DNA from 4 places in the Cupriavidus sp. IK-TO18 genome. Region 1 is predicted to be linked to each of the others. Evidence: predicted binding sites of a transcription regulator. Region 1 holds the regulator's gene; each other region holds the start of a gene.
The links. Region 1 encodes LexA, which represses DNA repair genes until DNA is damaged. Its sites were predicted from a motif close to ACTGTATNNNNATACAGT; they were not measured.

Region 1 (4,208 bases):
CGTCTCGCCGCTGTACTGCAGGATGCAGTTCACGACGGGCACTCCGGCCGGGGTATAGCGCAGGGCATCGCGTTCCGCCAAAGTGGCGGCAAGCCGAAGTTGGTTCAACGCGGGGCCTCTTGCCGTTTGCCATCCGTGCCGCCAGGGCCGACATGGTCAGCCTGGGCGCGCACCGCAGTCCGCACTCAGGCGGCCTGGCCTTCGGTGGTCGTTTGCGCGGCCTTGCGGGCTTCTTCGCGCTGCACTTCCTTCATCATCGGCGAAGGAGCGGTTTCAGCCTTCTTGGTCTGCACGATCAGGTGGCGCAGAACGGCGTCGTTGAACTTGAAGGCGTGTTCCAGTTCAGCCAGCGTGTCCTTGCCGCATTCGATGTTCAGGCAAACGTAGTGAGCCTTGGCCAGCTTCTGGATCATGTAGGCCATCTGGCGACGGCCCCAGTCTTCCACGCGGTGAACGTTGCCGTTCTGCGAGGTCACGAGCTGCTTGTAGCGCTCGATCATGGCCGGCACTTGCTCGCTCTGGTCCGGGTGGACGATGAAGACGATTTCGTAATGACGCATTGACGCTCCTTTTGGGATTAGCCACCCGGGCGTCACGAGTCCGGTGTGGCAAGGTTGAATAGCCTTAAATTATAGCCCGGCGCCAACGGGGCGCGCAAGCGGCAAGGCTGGCTCAGGCTTTGGCAAAGGCGGCCTGCAGGCGCACGGGATCCCGTGCCAGCGCAGGATCCGCCGCAAGCGCCAATGCCAGCAGTACCCTCGCCTTATACGGATTCAGGTCCGAGGCGGAGACAAAAACGCCATCGGACGGGCTGGGATGCGCCGGAATCGCCACATGACCTGCCCCGGTGCGCGAACTGCGCACCACCGCCACTCCGGCGGCGGCGGCATCCACCAGGGCCTCCGCCAGCACTTCGTGTATCGAGCCATTGCCGGCGGCGGCCACCACCAGGCCCGCCACGCCAGCCTGCACCAGCGCATCGACGGCGATCCGGCCCGGCTGCGCGTAGCTCGCCACGATCTCGACCACCGGCCATGCGCCCGGCATCGGACCGATCGCCCATGCCTGCCGGGGCGTGCGGGCAAAGCCCACGTAGTCGTCCTGCACCAGCCCGAGCGGCCCGCACTGGGACACGAAGGCATCCACCGCCGAGGTATGCGCCTTGGCAACATCGCGCGCCGCATGGATCTGCTGGTTCAGCACCACCAGCACGCCCTTTCCGCGCGCATCCGGATACGCCGCCACCCGTACCGCGTCGAGCAGGTTGAGCGGCCCGTCGGCCGACAGCGAGGTGGACGGCCGCATCGCCGCCGTCATCACCACCGGGACCGGGCACGCCTGGGTCAGGTGCAGCGCCATCGCCGTTTCTTCCAGCGTATCGGTGCCGTGCGTGATCACGATGCCCGCCACATCCGCCTGCGCCGACCAGTGCTCGACGCGAGCGGCCAGCGCGACCCACAGCGCAAAGGTCATGTCCTTGCTGTCGACCTGCGCCACCTGCTCGGCTTCGATCCGTGCCACCGACTGCAGCGCCGGCACCGCCGCAAGCAACGACGACACGGGCACGGTGGCCGCCTGGTAGTGCGCGCTGCTGGCGGGGTTGCCGGAAGCGCCGGCAATGGTGCCGCCGGTAGCCAATACAACGATGCGAGGCAATTGGGTCATGGATGCTGGGGCTCAGGAAACAGAAGGGAATACATGCGCCGGGCGATGGAATCGCGATTGTAACGGCGGACTTCCACCGGAATGGCCCGCGCCGAGGCCGATCGGTTCACGCGCGCCAGCAAAAATTCTGCTTGCGCTGACGCCGATACTGTATAAAATCACAGCATACTGTTTAAACATACAGTGCCCGGCCCGCCGGATGCAGGATTTCGGGGACCGCCCACCCCGTTGGGCAGCCCATCCAACCCTGCCCAGCGCGCCCGCACGGAACGGCGATCCCATGGCGACCCTGACACCCCGGCAGCAGCAGATTTTCGATCTGATCCGCAATACGATCCGCCGTACCGGCTTCCCGCCGACGCGTGCCGAGATTGCTGCCGAATTTGGCTTTTCCTCGCCAAATGCCGCGGAAGAGCACCTGCGCGCGTTGGCCCGCAAAGGCGTGATCGAGCTGACGCCTGGCGCCTCGCGCGGCATCCGCCTGAAGGTTTCGCGCAGCGACTCGGAAATGCCGGACCAGTTCTCGCTACCCATCCCCGGCGTTTTGCAGCTGACGCTGCCGTTGGTTGGCCGCGTCGCAGCCGGCAGCCCCATCCTTGCCGCCGAACATATCGACCGCCAATACCAGGTGGACGCCTCGGTCTTCGATGAACGCCCCGACTACCTGCTGCGCGTGCGCGGCCTGAGCATGCGCGACGCCGGCATTCTCGACGGCGACCTGCTCGCCGTGCGCCGGGCCAGCGAAGCGCCCAACGGCAAGATCGTGGTGGCGCGACTCGGCGACGATGTCACGGTCAAGCGCCTGCAACGGCGCGGCGGCCATATCGAGCTGATCGCGGAAAACCCGGACTTCGCCAACATCATCGTTGAACCGGGGCGCGAAGAGTTTTCGCTGGAAGGCATCGCGGTCGGCCTGATCCGATCCTCCGGCTTCTAGCCGGTCACGGCAGGCGCTTCGCCTGCGCGGACCCACCCGCTTCCATTGCTTTGCAGACGCCGCCCGGCTTGCCGGGTGTTGACCCCGCTTTTGCCTGAAAAAGAGGTGCAACCATGCCGCAAACCCACCACGTCGCCGCCCGCCGCCCGGTCAAGCCGGTGCCCTTCCGCCAGTGCAAGGGCGTGCGCGTCTATCAGGGCGCGCAGCGCCGGACCATGGTAGGCAGCATGGCCGCGATCTGCAGGATGCTTGAACTGGAAACCACTAGCAAGCTGGCCTGATCAGCTACGCGCGCACGCCTTGGTTTCCGTCTCCAGTTCTTCCGGAGTCATCTGCGGGAACCATGTATTAGTCTTGCGCAACTCGACCGCCGTGCCATCCGGCCTGGCGGTCAGCGAGATCAGGTAGGCATACGCAAATTCGCCACTGATCTTTGGCTGTCCGATCCGGATTTCCATCTGGTTCTGTGCCGGCAGGTTGACCATCGTGGCTTCGTCGCCGAGATTGTTGCGCAGGCATTTGGCAACGTCAGCCATTTTTGCCGGCGTGAACAAGCGCATCGGCGGACGCGCACGAATATCTTTCTCCGATGTGCCGGTGGCGCATCCGGCCATCATCGCGGCCACTGCCACGCCAGCCCCTATTACCGCTGCTCGAAAGAACATACGACCCCTTTGGAATGCAAGGCGCGTATGGTACAGGAGCCACATCGATTGTGGGCGTCGCTGGCACTGAAAGGAGCGTCCAAGACGATGACGCAGGGATCTCCATCCCCTCCGCGCAAGCGCGTTTAGCCAGGCCACGCCAGGAAGAGTAGGCCCAGCCCGAGCACCACCGCCGCGAGGATCAAATAGTGGCGCCAGCCGTGCCTCGGATCACCGGTACGGTATGCATGATGGGAATGAGGGATGTGAGGTCTCATGGAGCGAATTGCCGAAAGCTCTTATCCCATCGTAGCCCTTTAAGACCAAGTCGTCCCGCTCGCGCAGCGTCCGCAGCATGCCGCAGCGCCGCCGTCTATTCCGATTCTCTAAGTGCAGTTCGCCTGCATAGGAAGCTGGCCGAAACGCCGCGCGTGTAAGGCGGCAGCACTGGTAAGCGCCAACGCGCCTGAGATGGCGAGTTGGTCGGCGAAGGAATCAAAATGCTTCGGAGTGGCCGCATGAGGCTACAGCCCGGTCTTAGTGTTCTCGACGCAAGCCTTTGCGTAAGCAATTGCTTCAGCCATCGCCTCTTCCTCGCTATTGAACGTGGCTTTGATCTTGTGTCGCAAGCCTGGGACAAACTCGTTTGCGTGATCGATTCTGCGCTCGAACAATACCGATGCCTCCCAGGATCCAGATTTCGACTTCCAGACCGTGCAGTGGCAGAAATACTCCCCTTCTTCGACCAAGGCATGGCTCGACATGGCGCGCTCCCATCGTTTCAGAGGAATCCTAGCATGATGAAAGAACGCCCCATCCGCTTCAACGGCAAGCCTCATCGCCCTCGTCCATCTGCTCGGTCACCGCACTCGGTCGCATACCCGCCAGCGCAAAACGCACGAACGGAATTTCCTCCCTTCTCGGCCGTCTCTTCGCAGTAGTCCAGCGGAGAATGGCTTTTT
Region 2 (4,208 bases), on a different contig from region 1:
CCGGTGGCGAAGCGCCGGCGTGGGCTCATCACGGCCACGCGGGCGGGACCCTCGCTGGCGCCTTCGCTGCTTTGCACCTTCGCGCGCCACTGCTGCAAGCCCAGGTAAATCAGATACAGCGCGCCCACGGTCTTCACCACCATGAAGGCCTGCTCCGAGGCCAGCAGCAGCGCGCCCAGCCCGCCGCCGGCCACCAGCAGCACGATTACCAACCCCGTCTGCAGGCCGAAGATCGTGGTGGTGGTCTTGCGCAGGCCATACGACAGGCCGTGGCTCATCGACAGCACCGCCCCCGATCCCGGCGACACCGCAATCACCCAGCACGCCGCGAAATAAGCCAGCCACACTTCCCAACGCATTTCGATTCTCCTAGACGACAACTGCCCGACAACTGCCGCCGCCGCACTGACGCGGCCCGGCGCAAACCCTGTATTCCTGCGGCGTCCTGCGGGACCTCAGAACGGGTGGAAGCCGCCGAGGAACTGCTCCACCTGCTCGGCCTGGCGCTGGTCGCGCGCGGCGTCGCCGGACTCCAGCACCACCGCCTGGTAGGCGCGCGCGCCCACCGCCACCAGCCGCGCGGTCAGCCGCCGCGGCGACTGGTCCTGCGGCGACACGCCGCTGGCCTGCACTTCCACGCCGGCCAGCGGCCGCCCCGGCTTGTCGGCGGTCGTGATCGTGACCGGGCGCGTACGCGCCGGCTCGCCCGACGACGTGCCCAGGTTGGCCAGCAGGCCCGCCTGCATCGCCGCCAGCGCCTCGCGCCGCAGCGCTTCGTCGTCGGCAGGCAGCGTGACCACGCCCACGGCGAATAGCGTGTCGTCGACGCGCGCCGCCTCCATCGTCATCGGCAGCTTGCGGCCGGCGATGGTGACGTCGCGCGCGGCGCTGCTGGGCTTGCCGGGGTAGAGCGCGGCGTAGGCGCCCTCGCCGGACTGGATCGTGCGCCAGTCATAGCGGGGCGAACAGGCGCAGAGGGCCAGCGCCGCGCATACGGCGGCGCGGCGCAGCATGGGACTGCGGGCCAGGGCGGCCAGGCTCGACGACTGGGGCGAAAGAGGACGCATGGGGAAGCGTGTGGCGGACAGCGCGCGCAGGCCATGGAGCGGCTCTGGCGGCCGCCGTCGCCTGCGGGCGGAAACCGGTATTATCGCGGAAGTGGCGCCCCGGTGCATGGTGCGCCGCCTGACAGTGTTTCCCGACCGCATGCCTGTTCCCGCCCTGCCCCGCCTCGCCGTACCAGCCCGGTCCGCGCTGCTCCGACTAGCGCAACTGGCGCGACTGGCCGCCTGCACGCTGCTGGCAACGGCCGCCGGCGCGGCGCTGGCCGCGGGCACGGCGCACCTGCCTGCCGCCACCGACCTGGCCGCGCATGGCGCCGAGGCCGCGCAACGTGGCGAGCCGCTGGTGCTGCTGGTGTCGATGCCAGGATGCGGCTATTGCGACGCGGTGCGCCGCAACTACCTCGGCCCGCAGGCCGCCGCCGGCGAGATCGCGGTGCGCGAGCTCGACCTGACCGCCGCCACGCCGCTGCGCGATGCCGACGGCAGCATGACCACCGCGCGCGACTGGGCGCGGGCGCACCAGGTGCGGGTGGCGCCGACGGTGCTGTTCCTCGATCGCCAGGGCCGCGCCGCCGCCAGTCCGCTGCGCGGCATGCAGCCCGATTTCTACGGCGCCTACCTGGAGCAGGCGCTGGACCAGGCACGCGCCGCCATCGCCACACGGCGCTGAACCGCGCGGTGGCGCCGGCATTGCGACAGATTGACGCAAGCAGACCGCGCGCAACACCGCGGCGCCCGCGGCATTAGAATGTGTCGTTGCCCGAAGAGAATTCGCCTTCCTCCGCCTCCCATGACCACTTCCACTTCCGCCAAGTCCTCCCGCAAGCCCTGGCCCATCGTCGCCGCAGTCGTCGTACTGGCGCTGCTGGGCTGGTTCGGCTACCGCGCGCTGGCGCCCTCCAACGCCGCGCCGGCCGCCACGTTCACGCTGCTGTCGGGCGAGAAGGTCAGCACCGCCGACCTGAAGGGCAAGGTCTACCTGGTCAATTTCTGGGCCACCAGCTGCGCCACCTGCGTCAAGGAAATGCCCGACATGGTCAAGACCTACGAGCAGTTCAAGGGCAAGGGGCTGGAGTTCGTCGCCGTGGCGATGAACTATGACCCGCCGATGTACGTGATGAACTACGCCAAGACGCGCGGGCTGCCGTTCAAGGTCGCGATGGATTCGGACGGGTCCGCCGCCAGGGCCTTCGGCAATGTGCAGCTGACGCCGACCACCTTCGTGGTCGACAAGGACGGACGCATCCTCAAGCGTTATGTCGGCGAGCCCGAGTGGGATGCGCTGCACAAGCTGCTGGACGGCGCGCTGGCAAAGTCTGCGTAACGCTGTCACCCGCCGCCGCCCGCAACATTCAGGAAAAGGTGCTCATCGAGCACCTTTTTTATTGGTTCGTGCCCCATCCCGCGCAAAGCGGCTTGCACTGCCGGGCTGTATGGATATACAGTTAGCGCCAGCTTTTTTTGCCCGCCCCATTCCTCTTTCCTGCCTGTGTCACTCGACCTTGCCCCCGCCGCGGACCTCGAATCCGCCCTTGCCCCCGATGCGGCCGACGCAGGCCCCGCCTACCTGTCCAGGCTCAACCCGGAGCAGCGCGCCGCGGTCGAGCACGGCAGCGACGGGCCGCTGCTGATCATCGCCGGCGCGGGCTCGGGCAAGACCAACACGCTGGCGCACCGGGTCGCGCACCTGGTGCTGGGCGGCGCCGATCCGCGCCGCATCCTGCTGCTGACCTTCTCGCGCCGCGCCGCCGCCGAAATGGGCCGGCGCGTCGAGCGCATCGTCGACCAGGCGCTGGGCACGCAGACCGGCGCGGGCCGCGCGGCGCTGCAGTGGTCGGGCACCTTCCACGCCATCGGCGCGCGCCTGCTGCGCGAGTACGCCGAGACGCTGGGCCTGTCGCCCGCCTTCACCATCAGCGACCGCGGCGATGCGGCCGACCTGATGCACGTGGTGCGCCACGACCTGGGCCTGTCCGAGACCGCGAGCCGCTTTCCCAAAAAAGAGACCTGCCTGTCGATCTACTCGCGCGTGGTCAACACGCAGGCGCCGCTGGAGGACGTGCTCAAGCAGCAGTTCCCGCGCTACGCGATGTGGGCCGATGCGCTGCGCACGCTGTTTGCCGGCTATGTCGAGGCCAAGCAGAAGCAGCACGTGCTCGACTACGACGACCTGCTGCTGTACTGGGCGCAGGCCATGGCAGAGCCGGCCATCGCGCAGGACATCGGCGCGCGCTTCGACCACGTCCTGGTCGACGAATACCAGGACACCAACGCACTGCAGGCGTCGATCCTGCTGGCCATGCGGCCCGATGGCCGCGGCCTGACCGTGGTCGGCGACGATGCGCAGTCGATCTACGCGTTCCGCGGTGCGACCGTGCGCAATATCCTCGATTTCCCGCAGCAGTTCACGCCGCCCGCGCAGCAGGTGACGCTGTCGCGGAACTACCGCTCGACGCAGCCGATCCTGCAGGCCGCCAACGCCGTGATCGGACTGGCGGCCGAGCGCTATACCAAGGATCTCTGGTCCGAGCGGCTGTCGGCCGAGAAGCCCGGCATCATCGTCGTCAACGACGAGGCCGACCAGGCGCGCTACGTGGTCGAGCAGGTGCTGGCGCGGCGCGAGGCCGGCCTGGCGCTGATGGCGCAGGCGGTGCTGTTCCGCGCCGCCGACCACAGCGCGCAGGTGGAGATCGAGCTGGCGCGGCGCAATATCCCGTTCGTGAAGTTCGGCGGGCTCAAGTTCCTGGAATCGACGCACGTGAAAGACGTGCTGGCCGTGGTGCGCTGGCTGGAAAACCCGCGCGACCGCATGGCAGGCTTCCGCACGCTGCAGCTGCTGCCGGGCATCGGCCCCAAGACCGCGGCACGTGTGCTCGACGCGCTGGCGCTGGCCACCGAGCCGCTGTTCTCGCTGCAGGAATTCGAGCCGCCGCCGGCCGCTGCCCCCGCGTGGGCCGACCTGCTGACGCTGGCGCGCGCGCTGATGGCGCCGGCCTCGCCGTGGCCGTCGGAGTTCGAGCAGGTGCTGGCCTGGTACACGCCGCACCTCGAACGCCTGCACGACGACGCCGCCGCGCGCCAGGCCGACCTGCAGCAGCTGGAACGCATCGCCGCCACCTACGGCGCGCGCGAGCGCTTCCTGAC
Region 3 (4,208 bases), on a different contig from region 1:
CCTTTATCCCGGCGCAGCACGTGCCGCTGACGCTGGCCGACAACAAGGAGTGGGCCCACAACCAGAAGGACTCTCCCGAGGCGCATCGCGGCGTGGGCTGGAACCTGGGCATGCTGGTCAATGCCGAGCCCCCCAGGAGCAAGCCGATGGGGCGGCTGATCGCGTGGGACCCGCTGGCGCAGAAGGCGGTATGGCACCAGGACCATGCCGGCCCGTGGAACGGCGGCACGCTCGCGACCGCCGGCAACCTGGTGTTCCAGGGCACGGCGGACGGGCGGCTGGTGGCGTATCACGCCGGCACCGGCGAGAAGCTGTGGCAGGCGCCGACCGGCTCCGGCGTGGTGGCGGCGCCGGTGACCTACCTGCTCGACGGCAAGCAGTATGTGTCGGTGGCGGTGGGCTGGGGCGGCGTGTATGGCCTGAGCCAGCGCGGCAGCGACAGGCAGGCGCCGGGACGGGTCTACACCTTTGTGCTCAACGGCAAGAAGCCGATGCCCGAGTCGGCGCCCTACGCGATGGCGCCGCTGCTGAGCGGGGTGAAATACGACCCGGCCAAGGTCGCCGACGGGCAGAAGCTCTACGTCAACAACTGCGTCTTCTGCCATGGCGTGCCGGGTGTCGACAAGGGCGGCAATATTCCCAACCTGGCCTATGTCGGCGCGCCGATGATCGAGCACCTGGACAAGATCCTGTTCAACGGGCCGTTGGTGCAGAAGGGCATGCCGGATTTCACCGGCAAGCTGACGGCGGAGGACGTGGTCAAGATCCAGGCATTTATCCAGGGCACCGCCGACGCGGTGCGGCCGAAGAAGCCCTGACGGAAGTGCGCGCGCGGGCCGGCACTGGCCCGCGCGCTTCGTGCACGCCAAAGTGGCTGTTCGCCAAATCGGAATTGTTTGGGGCCGCGAATCGCGAGGAAATACCGCCTGGACAAATTTAGCCGTGGTGAGCAGTGAAATGAAAATCCAAGCAACGGAAATCGTGATGGAGGGTGGCGCCGGCGGCGGTTTCTCTCTCGACAATCCCGCCCTCGAAAGCATCGGTGTCCGCATCACGCAGTGGCGCCCCGATTACGTGGAGCTTGAACTGCCGGTCACGTCCAGCATGCTGAACCGCAGCCGCGTGGTCCATGGCGGCACGATCTGCACGCTGCTGGACGCCGCCACCGGCTATGCCGGCCTATTCTCGGCGCCGGGCGAGGCGGCGCGGCATGCGGTGACGCTGTCGCTGACTTCCAACTTCCTGAGCAACGGCACGGGCAGTGTGTTGACGGCCAAGGGCACCGTCGATCGGCGCGGGCGCTCGATTTTCTTTTCGCGTGCCGAGGTCTGGCTTGACCAGGAGTTGCTGGTGGCGACCGGCGTTGCCACGATGAAATACCTGAAGTAGGCCCACGGGGCGTTCGCGCCCCTTTCTCTTCTTCGGAGGCGGAGCCCGTCCGCCCGATCCGTTCCTCCGGTGCTCCGCGCACCACCCTGGCATCCTTCGCGCGTCTACCCCTTGCGCTTGCCTCGATACTGTATAAATATACAGTTATCGTAAATATCCTATTTCCTCGCTTCCCGCGAGCGACACCGACTTCACATGCCTGCGCAATCGTACGCAGCCCCGCCCATGGCGGCGGAGGGCGTTCTTTTCCCTGCGCCGACGCCGGCCAGGTCCGCAGCCCCGGCAGCCCCGGCAGCCCCGGCAGCCCACGCTACCCGGCAGCAGGCGCTGTCGGCGCTCGAGCAGCGCTATCCCGGCCTGTGGCGCGCCGGCCAGCTTGGCCGTGCCGGCAGCGCCGCGGTGTGCCCGACCGGGTATGACGCGCTCTCGGCCGAACTGCCGGGCGGCGGCTGGCCGGCGGGCGGACTGACCGAACTGCTGACCACGCAGGGCGGCGCGGGCGAACTGCGCCTGCTGCTGCCGGCGCTGCGCGTGCTGGCCGGGGCAGGGCGCCGCATCGCGCTGGTGGCGCCGCCTTGCTTGCCCAATGCCATGGGCCTGGCCGCGGCCGGCCTGCCGGCGCGCCAGCTGTACTGGCTGCGCCCGCCAGCCGGCGCGGCCAAGGCTGCGCAACAGGCCGACATGCTGTGGGCGGCCGAGCAGGTGCTGCGCAGCCAGGCCTTCGGCGGCGTGCTGGTGTGGCTGCCCGCGGCCCGGCCCGAGGCGCTGCGCCGGCTGCAGGTGCTGGCCCAAGCCGGCGACGCGGTGGTGTGGGCGCTGCGCCCGGCCGCGGCGCTGCGCGAGTCGTCGCCGGCGGTGCTGCGCCTGCTGCTGGCGCCGCAGCCTGGCAATGTGCTGTCGATCACCTTCCACAAGCGACGCGGGCCGGTGCGCGATACGCCGTTGCTGCTGCGCCTGGGCGGGATGGAGGCAGCCATGCGCACGGCCGCCTGGCCCGTGCCCGCCGGCGCCCCGGCCGCCGCGCCTTCCGTTGTGTCTTCGTCTTCTCAGTCTTCTACCGATGCCGTACTGGATCGCGGTGCACCTGCCGCGCCTGCCCCTGGACGCACTGCAGCCCAACTGGCCTGAGCCGGCTGCCTCCAGCCCATCCTCCGTCACCGGCACGCTGCACCATGCGCTGCCGGTGGCGGTGATGGCGCAGGAGCAGGTGGTGCTGGCCAACGGTCCCGCGATGCAGCTGGGCGTGCGCTACGGCATGCGCCGCGGCGGCGTGCAGGCGCTGTCGGCGGACATCGTGCAGCTGGAACGCGACCTGGTTGCGGAAGAGGCGCTAATGGAAACGGTGGCGCTGGCGCTGCTGCGCTTCACGCCGGCCGTGACCTTCGACGAGGAACCGGAAGCGGCCACCGTGATGCTCGACGTCACCGCCAGCCTGCGCCTCTTTGGCGGCCACCGCGCGCTGTGCCGCGCGGTGCGCGCCTGCGTGCGCCAGCTCGGCACCATTGCCCAGGTGGGCAGCGGCCCGACCGCGCACGGCGCCGCCTGGCTGGCGCGCCAGCCGCTGCGGCGCACCCGCCGCGGCGTGGTGCGGCCCGCGCGCCGGGCGGTGGGCATGGCGCGGCTGCACCGGCTGCTCGACCGCCTGCCGGTCGAGGCGCTGCACACGCTGGCCGACCCGGCCTGGCTCGACGGCATCGGCTGCCGCACGCTGGGCGAGGTGCGGCGCCTGCCGCGCGCCGGCCTGACCCGGCGGCTGGGCCCGGCGCTGCTGGCGCGGCTGGACCAGGCCTATGGCGAGGCCCCGGCGCGCTTTGCCTGGTACGCGGCGCCGCCCACGTTCGCGCAGCGCATGGACCTGCCCGGGCGCATCGAATCCGCCGAAGGCGTGCTGGCCGGCGCGCAGCGCCTGCTGCTGGCGCTGGCCGGCTGGCTGGCGCTGCTGCAGGCCGGCGTCACGCGCTGCGCGCTGGTGCTGGAGCATGAGCGCTACCGGCGCGGCGTCGATACCGAAGGGACGCCGGTCGCGCTCGGCCTCGCCCAGCCCAGCCGCGATCCCGCGCACCTGTCGCGGCTGCTGCGCGAAAAGCTCGACAAGCTCAACTTCCACGCCCCGGTCACCGGCCTGGCGCTGCGCGTGGAAGCGATGCAGGCCTGCGTGCCGCAGAGCGACGCGCTGTTCCCAGAGCCCGGCGGCTCGCCGGAAGACCTGGGCCGCCTGCTCGATACGCTGATGGCGCGGCTGGGCCGTGACAACGTGCTGCAGCCGCGGCCCTTGGCCGACCACCGTCCCGAGCGCGCCAACCGCTGGGTGCCGGTCGACGAACCGCAGCCCGGTGGCAAGGCTGGCGGCATGCCCGGCCCGCTGCCGGAGCGCCCGCTGTGGCTGCTGCCGCAACCGCTGCCGCTGCCGGTGCAGCAGCACCGCCCCAGCCACGGCGGGCCGCTGGCGCTGCTGAGCCGGCCCGAGCGCATCGAGGCCGGCTGGTGGGACGGTGCATTAGCCACGCGCGATTACTTCATCGCCGAGCGCGCCGACGGCCTGCGCTGCTGGATCTATCGCGAGCGCCCCGGCCACGGCGCGGACGAGGGCAGCGAGTACCGCTGGTTCCTGCACGGGCTGTTCGCATGACGCCGGTGATCCCTTCGCTGCCCGGCCTGCTGCCGGCGCTGCCGGACTACGTGGAGCTGCACTGCATCTCCAACTTCACCTTCCTCACCGGCGCCTCGCACCCGGGCGAGCTGATCGAACGCGCCTTCGGCCTGGGCTACCGCGGGCTGGCACTGACGGATGAATGCTCGGTGGCCGGCACCGCGCGCGC
Region 4 (4,208 bases), on a different contig from region 1:
CCGCTGCCTTCGGTATTGGTGCCGAGCACGCGGTAGAAGCGCTCCATCACGCGTTCGCGATCGGCCGGCGCGATGCCCGGGCCGGTGTCTTCCACGTCGAGGTAGGCAAACGGCTCGAAGGCATCGGCGCTGACCCGCACCGTCGCATGCCCGCCGCGCGGCGTATAGCGGATGGCATTGTCGAGCAGGTTGTTGAGCATCTCCGTCAGCATCAGCCCGTTGCCCAGCACCGTGACCGGGTGGTCGGCGGCGTCCAGCCCCAGGTCGATGTCGCGCGCCCAGGCCTGCGGCAGCCAGTCCTTGACCACCTCGCGCGCCAGCGCGCACAGGTCCAGCTCGCCCATGCCGCCGGTGCCGGCCAGGTTTTCCATACGCGCCAGCGACAGCAGTTGCGTGACCAGGTGCGCGGTGCGCTCGGAGCTGCCGGCGATCTGTGCCAGCGAGCGCCGCAGCTCTTCCGGCGACTGCTCGCGCTGCGCCAGCTCGGCCTGCATGCGCAGCCCCGCCAGCGGCGTCTTCATCTGGTGCGCGGCATCGGCGATAAAGCGCTTCTGCGTCTGCACCGACTGGTCCAGCTGCGCCAGCAGGTCGTTGAACGATCCCACCAGCGGCGTGATCTCCTGCGGTGCGGCGCGTTCGTCGATGGGACTGGTGTCGCCGGGGTTGCGTGCGCGGATGCGCTGCTGGATCGCGGTCAGCGGCGCCAGCCCGCGCGAGAGCCCGAACCACACCAGCACCACCGCCAGCGGCAGGATCACGAACTGGGGCAGGATCACGCCCTTGATGATCTCGTTGGCCAGGCGCGCGCGCTTGTCGAGCGTCTCGGCCACCTGCACCAGCACCGGCTGGCTGCCGCTGACGTTGCGCAGGTCGACGTAGGTGTAGGCCACGCGCACATCGTTGCCGGCGATGCGGTCGTCGCGCAGCGACACCAGGCCGGCGTGGCCCTGGTCTTCTTCCGACGGCAGCGGCAGGTCGTGGTCGCCGGCGATGTACTCGCCGCGCTTGCCGACTACCTGGTAATAGATATTGTCGGTCTCGTCGGCGCGCAGGATCTCGCGCGCCGACAGCGGCAGCTGCAGCGTGACGCGGCCGTTGACCTCGCGCAGCTGCTGCGATAGCACGATGGCGCTGGCTTCCAGCGCCCGGTCGAACGGGCCGTTGGCGATCGACTTGGCCACCAGGTAGGTTACCGCGATGCTCATCGGCCACAGCAGCAGCAGTGGCGCCAGCATCCAGTCGAGGATCTCGCCGAACAGCGAGCGTGGCGCGGGCGTGGCGGTGCTTTCCTCCAGGTGAGGCAGTGCGTCGGCCAGTTCCTGGTCGGTGCCGGGCGTGCCAGGCGTGGTATGGGAGGGTGGTGGCACGGCGCGGTGCGCGCGCCGCCAGGGCAGTTGCAGCAGGCTCATCTCGACGGTGGTCGCTCGGGTGCGGTCGTGCTCGCCTGCACGGGCGAGGCTAAGGTGCGGGCCGCGTCAATGGCGGCGTCAATGCTGCGCGGCCACGGCCGGCTGGAATTTTTCCAGGCAATAACCCAGGCCGCGAACCGTGGCGATGCGGATGCCGCCCACCTCGATCTTCTTGCGCAGGCGGTGCACGTAGACCTCGATGGCATTGTTGCTGACTTCCTCGCCCCACTCGCACAGGTGGTCGACCAGCTGTTCCTTGGACACCAGCCGGCCGCAGCGCGTCAGCAGGATCTCCAGCAGGCCGATCTCGCGCGCCGACAGGTCGAGCATCTGTTCGTTCAGGTAGGCGATGCGGCCGACCTGGTCGAAGGCCAGCGGCCCGTGCCGCATCAGCGTGGCGCCGCCGCCGGCGCCGCGGCGCACCAGTGCGCGCACGCGCGCTTCCAGTTCGGACAGCGCGAACGGCTTGGCCATGTAGTCGTCCGCACCCAGGTCCAGGCCCTTGACGCGTTCGTCGACGCTGTCGGCCGCGGTCAGGATCAGCACCGGCAGCATCGCGCCGCGGGCGCGCAGGCGCTTGAGCACCTCCAGGCCGGACATGCGCGGCAGTCCCAGGTCCAGGATCAGCAGGTCGAAGGTCTGGGTCGACAGGGCGGAGTCGGCACCGAGCCCGTCGGCAACATGGTCGACGGCATAGCCAGAGTGACGTAACGAGCGCGTCAGGCCATCGGCCAGCGTGTCGTCATCTTCGGCGATCAGAATACGCATGGTTGTCTCCACCTGGCCGGCATAGCCGGACGCCCGCGGAATGGGCGCAATGGGGCTTGCCAAGCATACTGTTTTTTTATACAGTACCCGCACATTCCGCTGGGGCCGCCCGGGATGCTTCCTGAGTGATGCTTCCGGAATGGCGGCCGCGCAGACAGCCGGGCCGGCGCCGGAGCCGGCAAAAGCCGGTGCCGCGCCACATGCGGCCTATTTATACACCATTTGATTCAAGGACGACCATGGACGACAAGAAGGCAGGTGCGGGCGTGAGCGCCGAGAAGCAGAAGGCGCTTGCCGCCGCGCTCTCCCAGATCGAGAAGCAGTTCGGCAAGGGCTCGATCATGCGCCTGGGCGACGGCGAGGTCGAGAAGGACATCCAGGTGGTCTCCACCGGTTCGCTCGGCCTGGACATCGCGCTTGGCGTCGGCGGCCTGCCGCGCGGCCGCGTGGTCGAGATCTATGGTCCGGAATCGTCGGGCAAGACCACGCTGACGCTGCAGGTCGTGGCCGAAATGCAGAAGCTGGGCGGCACCTGCGCCTTTATCGACGCCGAGCACGCGCTGGATGTCAGCTACGCCGGCAAGCTGGGCGTGAACGTCGGCGACCTGCTGATCTCGCAGCCGGACACCGGCGAGCAGGCGCTGGAAATCACCGACGCGCTGGTGCGCTCGGGCTCGATCGACCTGATCGTGATCGACTCGGTGGCGGCGCTGGTGCCCAAGGCCGAAATCGAAGGCGAAATGGGCGACTCGCTGCCCGGCCTGCAGGCCCGCCTGATGAGCCAAGCGCTGCGCAAGCTGACCGGCACCATCAAGCGCACCAACTGCCTGGTGATCTTCATCAACCAGATCCGCATGAAGATCGGCGTGATGTTCGGCTCGCCGGAAACCACCACCGGCGGCAATGCGCTGAAGTTCTACGCCTCGGTGCGCCTGGATATCCGCCGCATCGGCTCGATCAAGAAGGGCGACGACGTCATCGGCAACGAGACCAAGGTCAAGGTGGTCAAGAACAAGGTCTCGCCGCCGTTCCGCGAAGCCTTCTTCGACATCCTGTACGGCCAGGGCATTTCCCGCCAGGGCGAGATCATCGACCTGGGCGTGGACGCCAAGATCGTCGAGAAGTCGGGCGCGTGGTACAGCTACAACGGCGACAAGATCGGCCAGGGCAAGGACAACGCGCGCGAATACCTGCGCGAGAACCCGGACATCGCCGAAGAGATCGAGAACAAGGTGCGTGCCGCGCTGGGTGTGGCGCCGACCAACGTCGTGCCGGCCGAAGTGCTGGAAGACTGAGCGCCAGCCCGCCGCTGGAGCAACCGGAAGGGCCGGGGCATCGCCGATGCGCCGGCCTTTTTGTTTAGGCCCACGGTGGAAACTTCACGACCTCAATGGCCACGCGTCCCCCCCTGTCCCTGAAGGCCCGCGCCGTCGGCTACCTGTCGCGCCGCGAGCACAGCCGCGCCGAGCTGGCGCGCAAGCTGGCGCCCCATGCCGAATCGCCGGAACAGCTCGAGCAGTTGCTCGATGCGCTCGAGCGCGAGAACTGGCTGTCCAACCAGCGCTTTGCCGACAGCCTGGTCCATCGCCGCGGCGCCCGCTATGGCGCGGCCAGGGTGATGCAGGAAGCCAAGACCCACAAGCTGGACAGCGAACAGCTGGGCGAACTGCAGGAAAGGCTGCGCGCCACCGAGACCGAGCGCGCCCGCGAGGTCTGGCGCAAGCGTTTCGGCGTGCCGCCGGATACGCCGGAGGCACGTGCCAGGCAGATCCGATTCATGGTGGCGCGGGGATTCTCCCGGGCGGTGGTCAGCAAGATCATCCAGGGCGCTGACGAAGCGTACGGCGACGACGACTGAGCGTCTGTGTGCGGTAGTATCCGCATTCGTCGGTTCATTACCTGCACTGCAGTCAGGGTGTCATTGGCGCGCCGTTGCCCGACAATGCGGCGCGACAGTCGCCGCACAAGGATGTTCCCGGGCAAACCAGCGCGGCATGTTAAACTCCCCGGGTTATTCGGTGCTCCGGCGCC

Region 2: IPF36_RS22710 (ATP-dependent helicase) is a predicted target of LexA. The motif match lies at 2,493-2,510, and genes of this name have one in related genera.
Region 3: imuA (translesion DNA synthesis-associated protein ImuA) is a predicted target of LexA. The motif match lies at 1,517-1,534, and genes of this name have one in related genera.
Region 4: recA (recombinase RecA) is a predicted target of LexA. The motif match lies at 2,245-2,262, and genes of this name have one in related genera.

What each region holds. Positions count from the first base shown of each region.
Region 1 covers NZ_JADGMP010000007.1:138,327-142,534, reverse strand. Annotated here, with positions in the region: gene priB (primosomal replication protein N) at 1-108, opposite strand, end outside; gene rpsF (30S ribosomal protein S6) at 186-560, opposite strand; gene IPF36_RS05955 (asparaginase) at 673-1,665, opposite strand; gene lexA (transcriptional repressor LexA) at 1,946-2,602, shown strand; gene IPF36_RS05945 (hypothetical protein) at 2,716-2,883, shown strand; gene IPF36_RS05940 (hypothetical protein) at 2,884-3,234, opposite strand; gene IPF36_RS05935 (hypothetical protein) at 3,771-4,010, opposite strand.
Region 2 covers NZ_JADGMP010000030.1:26,671-30,878, reverse strand. Annotated here, with positions in the region: gene IPF36_RS22730 (LysE family transporter) at 1-359, opposite strand, end outside; gene IPF36_RS22725 (hypothetical protein) at 456-1,067, opposite strand; gene IPF36_RS22720 (thioredoxin family protein) at 1,207-1,734, shown strand; gene IPF36_RS22715 (TlpA disulfide reductase family protein) at 1,855-2,388, shown strand; gene IPF36_RS22710 (ATP-dependent helicase) at 2,554-4,208, shown strand, end outside.
Region 3 covers NZ_JADGMP010000006.1:280,446-284,653, reverse strand. Annotated here, with positions in the region: gene IPF36_RS05180 (PQQ-dependent dehydrogenase, methanol/ethanol family) at 1-818, shown strand, start outside; gene IPF36_RS05175 (PaaI family thioesterase) at 958-1,389, shown strand; gene imuA (translesion DNA synthesis-associated protein ImuA) at 1,585-2,517, shown strand; gene IPF36_RS05165 (DNA polymerase Y family protein) at 2,450-4,018, shown strand; gene IPF36_RS05160 (error-prone DNA polymerase) at 4,015-4,208, shown strand, end outside.
Region 4 covers NZ_JADGMP010000030.1:282,476-286,683, forward strand. Annotated here, with positions in the region: gene IPF36_RS23920 (sensor histidine kinase) at 1-1,409, opposite strand, end outside; gene IPF36_RS23925 (response regulator transcription factor) at 1,488-2,177, opposite strand; gene recA (recombinase RecA) at 2,417-3,472, shown strand; gene recX (recombination regulator RecX) at 3,568-4,035, shown strand.